DNA from 3 places in the Pseudomonas urmiensis genome. Region 2 is predicted to be linked to each of the others. Evidence: riboswitches for the same ligand, from Rfam matches in the RefSeq annotation. Region 2 holds a riboswitch; each other region holds the start of a gene.
What was found. A riboswitch is a leader RNA that binds a small molecule or an ion and turns the genes downstream of it on or off. The one in region 2 is predicted to bind cobalamin.
Positions count from the first base shown of each region.

Region 1: it holds a riboswitch for cobalamin, as region 2 does, so the genes downstream of both, HU737_RS10410 (CbtB domain-containing protein) here and HU737_RS08185 (TonB-dependent receptor) in region 2, are expected to answer to the same signal.
Region 3: it holds a riboswitch for cobalamin, as region 2 does, so the genes downstream of both, cobO (cob(I)yrinic acid a,c-diamide adenosyltransferase) here and HU737_RS08185 (TonB-dependent receptor) in region 2, are expected to answer to the same signal.

Region 1 is NZ_JABWRE020000001.1:2,358,865-2,362,132, forward strand. It holds gene cobW (cobalamin biosynthesis protein CobW) at 1-500, opposite strand, end outside; cobalamin riboswitch at 601-800, opposite strand; cobalamin riboswitch at 977-1,201, shown strand; gene HU737_RS10410 (CbtB domain-containing protein) at 1,301-1,486, shown strand; gene HU737_RS10415 (CbtA family protein) at 1,497-2,186, shown strand; gene HU737_RS10420 (cobalamin biosynthesis protein) at 2,204-2,596, shown strand; gene cobM (precorrin-4 C(11)-methyltransferase) at 2,627-3,268, shown strand, end outside.
Region 2 is NZ_JABWRE020000001.1:1,851,558-1,854,825, reverse strand. It holds gene HU737_RS08195 (GNAT family N-acetyltransferase) at 1-496, shown strand, start outside; gene HU737_RS08190 (outer membrane beta-barrel protein) at 585-1,331, opposite strand; cobalamin riboswitch at 1,493-1,697, shown strand; gene HU737_RS08185 (TonB-dependent receptor) at 1,811-3,268, shown strand, end outside.
Region 3 is NZ_JABWRE020000001.1:3,547,442-3,550,709, forward strand. It holds gene HU737_RS16000 (cobyrinic acid a,c-diamide synthase CobB) at 1-687, opposite strand, end outside; gene cobO (cob(I)yrinic acid a,c-diamide adenosyltransferase) at 684-1,295, opposite strand; cobalamin riboswitch at 1,418-1,624, opposite strand; gene HU737_RS16010 (hypothetical protein) at 1,777-2,355, shown strand; gene HU737_RS16015 (dicarboxylate/amino acid:cation symporter) at 2,396-3,268, opposite strand, start outside.

The DNA of each region.
Region 1 (3,268 bases), 510 kb from region 2:
TCGTGGTCCAGGTTGGGGTCGAGCTTGCGCTGGGCATCCACCTGGTCTGGGTAGGCGGCGAAGGTGCCAGCCGCGACGGCCGGGCTGTCGACCACCGTGATCACCGCGTCGACCGTGCAGGCGTTGCGGATTTCTGGCCACTGGAAGGCTTGCACCAATGGCTTGGGCAGGGCCAGACCGCTGGTTTCGATGAGAATGTGGTCAAGGTCGCCACGGCGCGCCACCAGCTCGCGCATCACCGGGAAGAACTCCTCCTGCACAGTGCAGCACAGGCAGCCGTTGGCCAGCTCGTAGACGCGGCCGCTGGCTTCTTCTTCGGTGCAGCCAATGCTGCATTGCTTGAGAATCTCGCCGTCGATGCCCAGCTCGCCGAATTCGTTGACGATAACGGCAATGCGCCGGCCTTGGGCGTTGTCGAGCATGTGCCGCAGCAAGGTAGTCTTGCCCGAGCCGAGGAAGCCGGTGACGATGGTGACGGGAAGCTTGGCCAGTGTTTTCATGTCTCGATGCCCTTGGCAGGATGGCGCGGGCATGCAGGACGAAAGCCTCAGGCCGATTGGCCAGGCTCGTTCGCCACCGGATCACCCCGCCCGGATTAAAAGTCGAAATCGCTACGAGGCAGGTCTCCTGGCTCGCACCGCTCCGGCGCCAGGCCGGTTGGATGACGCCTTCCCGCGCCGGGGCGCAGTGGCTGTGTCGATCCTGTTCAGTGCTTACAGTTGCGGGGGCAGCCGCGGCTTGTACCGCGTTCCCGTCTTAGCTGCGCCTACAGGCGCAGAACCTCGAAGCGGCAAGGCTACGCATCACGGCTATAAGCTGCAAGTAGATACGCACCTAGATCCCGTGGGAGCGGGCTTGCCCCGCGATGAGGCCAGAACAAACGACATCCAGTCGTCCTTCAATACACCAAAAAACAGCCGACTTTGCCAGCCATCGCATCGCTTACAGCTTGTAGCCTGAAGCTCAGGTGTGGTTTGCTAACGCCTTGCGTTCAGGTGCCCCCACGGGGGTGAAACGGGAAACCGGTGCGTCGTAGGCTCTTCATCCATGCCCACGACAAGGCCGGTGCTGCCCCCGCAACGGTAAGCGAGGAAGCGTCTTGACCACTGTGCCGAGTTGTCTGGCATGGGAAGGTGACGCCTCTGCTGGAGCCCTGCTCCACCTCGCAAGCCCGGAGACCGGCCTGCCTACGTAGCAATGAACACCCCGCGGTGGGCGGGCGCTGTCGCATGTCCCTGGACGAATCACGTCCGGGGCTGCCGCGCTTGCCCGTTGCCTATAACAAGCAGAGGAAAGCGTCATGCCCATCACCAGCGCCAAGCACAGTATCGCCACCCCCATCAGCCTCAGCCAGCGCGTGATCATCGCCGCCGGCGCCAGCCTGCTCGGCCTGTGCCTGATCTACTTTGCCGGTTTCTCGCACATCGAAGCGGTGCACAACGCTGCCCACGACACCCGCCACAGCGCCGCCTTTCCTTGCCACTGAGTAGCCTCGCATGATCAAGCGCATTGCCCGTACCGCCGGCTTCAGCGGCCTGCTTGCAGCCCTGTTGCTGACCCTGCTGCAAAGCGTGTGGGTCAGCCCGCTGATTCTTCAAGCGGAAACCTTCGAAACCGCAGCACCTGCCGAGCAGCATGAGCATGCCGGCGAAGCGCACGCACCTCATGAACATAGCGCCGAAGCCTGGGCGCCTGAGGATGGCTGGCAGCGCGTGCTGTCGACCACGGGCGGCAACCTGGTGGTCGCGGTCGGATTCGCGCTGATTCTGGCCGCGCTGTATAGCCTGCGCGAACCCAATCGGGTGAGCACCGGCGCATTGTGGGGCCTGGCCGGTTTCGCGGTGTTCTGCCTGGCGCCGACCCTGGGCCTGCCACCTGAGTTGCCGGGCACCGCTGCGGCCGATCTTGGCCAGCGCCAGGCCTGGTGGATTGGCACTGCCGCCGCCACTGCCACGGGCCTGGCGCTGATCGTGTTCGCCCAGCACTGGCTGCTCAAACTGGTGGGTGTGCTGCTGTTGGTGGTGCCACACGTGATCGGCGCGCCGCAGCCAGAGGTTCATCAAAGCCTCGCCCCTGAGGCGCTGGAAACCCAGTTCAAGATCGCCTCCTGGCTGACCAACGCAGCGTTCTGGGTGGCCCTGGGCCTGCTCAGCGCCTGGTTGTTCCGCCGCTCCCGCCAGGCCTGATGCCTAGCGCCACTGCCCTGCCGGTGCTGTATGCCGGCTTTGGCTGTCGCCAGGGCTGCTCGCGGCAGAACCTTGAAACCCTGCTGCGCCTAGGCCTGGCACAGCTGCAACTGCCGCTGAGTGCAGTGCAGGGCATCGCCAGCATCGAGCTGAAAGCCGACGAGGCTGGCCTGGCTGACTTGGCCAGGCAACTCGCGCTGCCTTTGCGGGTGTTCACCCCCGTGCAGCTGCAACGCTTCGAAGCGCAACTGTCCCATCGTTCCGCTGCAGCCTTCACCCACAGCGGCTGCTGGGGCGTTGCCGAAAGTAGCGCCCTGGCCCTGGCTGCCCAGGCCCATGGCGCTGCGCGACTGGTACTTGCCCGGCAGATTCTCGGCGGCGCTACCCTCGCCTTCGCCAGTGGCCGATAATCGCGCCTATTTCATCTGCAAGGATTTTCCATGACGGTCTACTTCATCGGCGCCGGCCCCGGCGACCCGGAACTGATCACGGTCAAAGGCCAGCGCCTGATCCGCCAGTGCCCGGTGATCATCTACGCCGGCTCCTTGGTACCGGCCGCCGTGCTCGAAGGCCACCGCGCCGCAACACTGATCAACAGCGCCGAGCTGCACTTGGAGCAGATCATCAGCGCCATCCGTACAGCCCATGCCAAAGGCCAGGATGTGGCCCGCGTGCACAGCGGCGATCCAAGTCTGTATGGGGCCATTGGCGAGCAGATCCGCTGCCTGCGCGAGCTGGGCATCGACTACCAGATCATCCCGGGCGTCACCGCCACCGCCGCCAGCGCCGCCCTGCTTGGCTGCGAACTGACCTTGCCCGGGGTCGCCCAGACCGTGATCCTCACCCGCTACGGCGACCGCTCACCGATGCCCGCTGGCGAGCAACTGGCGGACCTGGCCCGGCACGGCAGCACCTTGGCCATTCACCTGGGCGTCAAGCACTTGCCACGGATCGTCGCCGAGCTGCTGCCGCACTATGGCCCCGACTGCCCGATTGCCGTGATTCATCGGGCCTCCTGGCCAGATCAGGACTGGGTCCAGGGCACGTTGCAGGACATCGTCGAACGCGCCTCGGCCAAGGAC
Region 2 (3,268 bases):
CCGCGAGACCTATGCCTACGACCCGCAGCTGAATGCCGAACAGGCACGCCAGTTGTGGCTGGAGCTGCCCCTGCGCACGTTGGTGGCAGAACAGGACGGTGAGTTGCTCGGGTCGTACTTTCTCAAGGCCAACGCCGCTGGCCCCGGCGCGCACGTGGGCAATTGCGGCTACATGGTCTGCCCGGCAGCACGCGGGCGCGGGGTGGCCAAGCTGATGTGCGAGCACTCGCAGAAGTTGGCGCGCCAAGAAGGTTTTCTCGCCCTGCAGTTCAACTCGGTGGTGGCCACTAACGAGGTGGCCGTGGCGCTCTGGCACACGCTGGGGTTCGAAACGGTCGGGCGCCTGCCCAAGGCCTATCGGCATGCCCGGCTGGGGTTGGTGGATTGTTTGGTGATGTACAAATGGCTGGCCGACGAGCCGGTGGTGGAGAAGCCTGCGCTGTTGATCGGGCGCAAGAATATCGAGGCGCGGGTGTCCCGGCGGCGCGGACGCTAACAGCAGCATTTTGCGCTGTCTGTACCGGCCTCTTCGCGGGCAAGCCCGCGAAGGGGCCGGTGCAGGCAACAGCTACCTGACGCCTAACTCAGAACGCCAGACCTACCTTGACACCAAACTCATCGCGCTTGAGCTTGGTGTTATCGGCTACCGGCGAATCCTCATCGAGCTTGTACTCGGTGCGGGTGTAGTAAACCCCGGCATAGATCGGCATGCCGCCTTGCTGGTTCATCAGCAGGCTGACCTCGGCATACGGATTGGTGCGGTCCTTCATGTCGACGGTGTCGCTGCCAAAATCATCCACCTTGAGCTTGGCGCGGCCATCGATCGTGTGCCGTGCGCCCACTTCAACGCGCAGGGTCGCGGCATCGAACTGATGGTTGTAGCCCAGCGCAGCCTTGGCGAACGGCGACTTGTAGGTCAGCTCGGTGTCCAGGTCGTTGAGCTCAGGCTCAAAGCGCGACCAGTCATAGCCACCGCCGACGGTGATGTCGACGAAGTTGCGCGCATCCAGCGCGGCGCGCCAACCCAGGTCGAGGTCGATCTGGGCTTCCTTGAGCTTGTTGTCGTTCTTCTTGCCATATTTGGCCTCGGCGCCAACCTGATAGATCAAGCCGGATTCAGCGGTCATCTTGTTGCCGAAGTTGGCGAATACACCGCCCTGGCCCAGGTGATCGGTCTCGGACTGCGAGCCGCCCTCATACTTGAACTTGTCGTAGCTACCCAGCACACCGAAGGTGAACAGTGGATCGGTGCTTGGCGCGGCAGAGGCCGCCAGGGGAGCGCCCAACAGGGCAAGCAGGCAAGAGTGACGCAGCAGATTACGGGTGGACATTCGCGGAAGTCTCCATGACGTGAATGTTGATGGGAATCGCTCGCTTCGAGGCACGCTGAATGTGAAAAGTTCGAAAAAAAATCAGTAAAAACTCATAAACCTGCGTCCCATCACAGAAATTTCCTACTGCGCTGCGTTGACGCCCCCTGCATTCGGTGGTCAGATGCGCGCCAGTTTCAGGTGTCCTGCGCCGCCGTGCGCAGGGTGAAACGGGAAGCCGGTGCGTCGTGTTCACGACAAGTCCGGCGCTGCCCCCGCAACGGTAAGCGAGCGAAATCTTCGACAGACCACTGTGCGCATGCATGGGAAGGTGAAGGTTTCTTGATCCTCGCAAGCCCGGAGACCGGCCTGAAGCTTCAGTTGGCAAACCCGCGGTGGGCGGGCGCAGGCCGGTTTGCGCGTGCGCGCCTGCGCCCGTGCGTGCTCGTCTTTGCGTTGTTTCCACCGGGAACCATTTCTTCCTGCAGCAGTGGAACGACATGTCCCGTACAAGCAAGCTTCACACCCTGGCGGCCTGCCTGGCCGTTTCCCTTCCGGCCCTGGCCGATGAACCTCAACGCGCAGTGCTGGCCCTGCCTTCGACAGCGATCACCGACGTGCGCGACGAACCGCGCGTCGACCTGGCCACGCCGACCCAAGCAGGCTCACGCCTGGGCCTGAGCGCCCTGGAAACCCCGGCCAGCACCAGCAGCATCAGCGCCGAACAGATCCAGCAACGCAGCAACCTCACCGTGCAAGACGCCGTCAGCCGTTCGCCCGGCATCACCTTCATCGGCAACCCAGGCGATGGCGGCACCGCGCTCTCGGCACGCGGCTTTACCGGCCACGGCTCGGTAATGACCCTGTTCGACGGTGCCCGGCTGTATACCGGCGCAGGCACCCAGACCTTCCCGGTCGATCCGTGGATGGTCGAGCGTATCGACGTGATTCGTGGCCCTGCCTCGGTGCTCTACGGTGAAGGCGCCACCGGTGCGGTGGTCAACGTGATGCCGAAAAAACCCTTCGCAGGCGAGATCCGCAATCACCTGCGCCTGGGCTATGGCTCCTGGGACCGCTCCCAGCTTGGCCTGGACAGCGGCGGCAGCCTCAGCGAGCGCTTGAGCTACCGGATGACCCTGAACAAACAACAGGGCAACGGTTACGTCGACCGCGGCGACTCGCGCAACCTGGCCCTGAGCGCCGCGCTGCGCTTCGATGCCACGGACGATTTGAGCTTCACCCTCGCCCACGAGCGCGGCGATGCCGAGCCGATGAACTACTTCGGCACGCCATTGATCGACGGTCATTACCGCGACAGCCTGCGCAAGAAAAACTACAACGTGCGCAACGACGTGCTGCGCTACCACGATGAGTGGACCCGCCTGAACACCGAGTGGACCCTCAGCGACAACGTCAGCGCCAGCAACCAGCTGTACTACATCAAGAGCCGTCGACACTGGCGCAATGCCGAGAACTACAACTGGGACGCAGCCCAAGGCCAGCTGCTGCGCAATGGTTTTCTTGAGATCAAGCACAACCAGGAGCAGATCGGCGATCGCCAAAGCTTCACCTTCGACCACTCGCTGTTCGGCCTGGCCAGCAAGACCGTGGTCGGCGCCGAGTACAACAAGATCCGCTTCAAGCTCACCAACAACGCCCCCTACAACGACATCGGCGGCGACTACATCGACCCGTGGGACCCAGCGCCCGGCTGGTTCGACAGCCAAAGCGCGCTGCGCCCGCGCACCCGAAGCACCACCCACACCTTCGCCCTGTTCGCCGAGAACCGCACCCAACTGACCGAGCGCCTGTCGTTGGTCACCGGGATTCGCCGCGACCAGAACCACATCGACCGCGACAACCTGCTCGATGGCAGCCGCAGCGACCGCAGCCTCAATGGCGGCAACTGGCGCGCAGGCTTGGTGTTCGCCGTCACCGACGACCTGTCGCTGTATGGC
Region 3 (3,268 bases), 1.7 Mb from region 2:
GCGTTGAGGGGCGTCGAACGCTACAGGCGGCGGTAACGCTGCATCGCAACTGGAGCCCAGCGCTTGGGCGGCGGCGTCCAGACGCAGGTCCAGATCGTTCAATTCGCTCGCTTGCACCAGCCCCAAGTGACGGCTGGGTAGCTCGATGCCGCGCTCACGAGACAGCCCGCCATACCAGCGCAGGCCTTCAGTAAGGCTGCCTTCGAGCAACTGGGCGTGCCGCAGGCTGCCGACTCGGTTGGCCAGCACCCCGGCAAACGGCAAGTCCGCCTGGTAACGCGCCAGCCCCAGCGCCAGCGCACCAAAGGTCTGGGCCATGGCCGTGCCGTCGATCACGGCCAGCACCGGCACACCGAAATGGCGCGCCAGGTCGGCGCTCGATGGGGTACCGTCGAACAGCCCCATGACGCCTTCGATCAGGATCAGATCAGCATCGGCCGCAGCTTCCCAGAGCAGGCGGCGACTTTCCTCGGCGCCGATCATCCACAGGTCCAGCTGGTACACCGGGGCACCACTGGCGCGTTCGAGAATCATCGGGTCGAGAAAGTCAGGCCCGCACTTGAACACCCGGACCTTACGCCCAAGGTTACGGTGCAGGCGTGCCAGGGCAGCGGTGACCGTGGTCTTGCCCTGGCCGGAAGCCGGTGCCGCGATCAGCACCGCCGGACAATGCCGGGTTTGGCTCATAGTTCCACGCCCTTCTGCGCCCGGATGCCGGCCTGGAAGGCGTGCTTGAGCATGCTCATCTCAGTGACGGTGTCAGCCAGCTCGATCATCTCCGGCTTGGCCGCACGCCCGGTGACGATGACGTGCTGCATGGGCGGACGGGCCTGGATGTCGGTCAGTACCTGATCGAGGTCGAGGTAGCCGTGCTTGAGGGCGATATTCAGCTCGTCGAGCACGACGAATTGAATCGATGGGTCTTGCAGCAATTGGCGCGAGACCGCCCAGGCGGCTTCGGCGGCGGCGATATCGCGCTGGCGGTCCTGGGTTTCCCAGGTAAAGCCCTCGCCCATCACGTGGTAGCGCACGTGCTCGGGGAAGCGGCGGAAGAACAGCTCCTCGCCGGTGCTGTTACGGCCCTTGATGAACTGCACCACGCCGCATTGCATGCCATGGCCCAAGGCCCGGGCCAGCATGCCGAAGGCCGAGCTGCTCTTGCCCTTGCCATTGCCGGTCAGCACCAGCAACAGGCCACATTCGTTGGGGGAATTGGCGATACGCTCGTCGATGATCGCCTTCTTGCGCTGCATGCGCGCCAGGTGGCGTTCGTCACGTTCGGGGGTTTCGCTCATCAGGGTTCTCCGCTGGCTGGCGACGCACGCAAGGGCGCGGCGACAGATCGATAGGCAGGCAAACGGAGAACACGCAGGCGCCGTGACCCACGCCACAGGCAACCGCGCATCACCCTCCGTGATGCCATTGGCAGTAACAGGCCGGTCTCCGGGCTCGTGAGCGAAGCGCGGGCTTCTGCGCCGCGCGCCTTCCCGGGTCATTCAACCCAGTGGCCATGCGCGACCTTGACTCACCTACCGTTGCGGGGGCAGCGCCGGAATACCACCGGCTTCCCAGTTTCACCCCGCCAGACCGCAGCCTGCAGGGCACCTGAAACACGCCGCGAAGGTTAGAGGGTTGCACCGGGAGCGTCAATGAAACAAGGCCGATTTGGCCTGGATCAATGGCCGATCCGGCAGCTTGTGCCAGACTGCCAGCAGTGATATCACATAGCCATTAACCTCAGCTGAACGCGACCAATAACGATAAGGAGAGCGCAGCATGCAAGGTCTGATCATCAACAACCCGCGCCTGGAGTTCCTGCGCCCGGCACTGGAGCGCTGGGTCGACTGCATCGACCGCTTCAATCAGGTCCAGGGCGACAATGAGGCGCCTTACTGGCATGGCGCGGCGGCCAACGTCGGCATGCTGGCTGCGGCGGCCTGGCAGGCTGAACTGGTGGCGCTGGAGCAGTACCAGAGCAAGAAGCAGCGTGATGAGGGCGAGCGTGAGGGGCGCTGTGATCTGTCCATCAGCAATGCTGAGGAGTCGATTCATTTGCGTGCCAGCCAGCGTTGGCCGCGGATTGCCCGGCTGGATTTGAACGCGGCGCTGCAGGAGGCGACGGCGCTGGCCAAGCCCATTGCCTACCCCAGTCAGCTCAAGGCCGGCGCGCTGTTCATCAGCCCGTGGAAGGCAGGACAGCATGCCAGCCCCGAGGAGCTGCAGGACCTGGTGGATGATCTGCAAAAGCACACGGCGTGTGTGCTGGCGTGGTATTTCCCGTATGCCTATCGCAAGTTGCATAACGAGCTGGGGCAGTATTTTCCGGGGGTGGCGTTGATTGTGAAGCAGGGTTGAAGAATCGGGGCTGCATTGCAGCCCCTGGCAGCGGCCCCCCTTACACCGATCGCTCAGGCAAAAGAACGGTGCCAGCAGCAGACTCCTGCTGCTTCACCGACACCTCCCCCTCCATCGCCTCGCGCAACTTGTCCTTATCCAGCGCACCTACCCACTTGGCAATCGCCAGCGTCCCGACCCCGTTGCCAATGGTATTGGTAATCGCCCGCGCCTCGGACATGAACCGGTCCACGCCCAACAGCAAGACCATCCCAGCCACCGGGATCGTGCCCAGCGAAGCCAGGGTCGCTGCGAGGATAATGAACCCCGACCCCGTCACCCCAGCCGAGCCCTTGGAGGTAAACATCAACACCGCCAGCACGATCAGCTGATCGCTGAAGCTCAGCGGCGTGTTGGTCGCCTGGGCAATGAAAATCGCCGCGATGGTGTAGTAGATCGCCTGGCCGTCGGGGTTGAAGGTCAGCCCCGAGGGAATGATCATCCCTGCCACCGGCTTGGACACTCCGGCCTTTTCCATCTTGGCGATCATCTGCGGCAGTACCGATTCAGACGAGCTGGTGCCGAGCACGGTGAACAGCTCCTCTTTGATGAAGCGCAGGAACTTCCACAAGCTGAAGCCAGCCCAGCGGCAGATCGGCCCGAGGATCACCACCACGAAGGCAAAGCAGGTCAGGTACACGCAGGCCATCAGCTTGCCCAGCGAGAACAGCGACTCGAAACCGTACTTGCCGATGGTGAAGGCAATCGCGCCGAATGCCCCGATCGGGGCCAGGCGCATGACCATGTTGACCACCACGAACATGCCGCGCATCAAGCTGTCGAGGTTGTCGACGAACAGCTGCGCCTTCGGACCGGCCTTGGCCAGGGCCACCCCAAGCAGAATGGAGAACAACAGGATCTGCAGGATATTGCC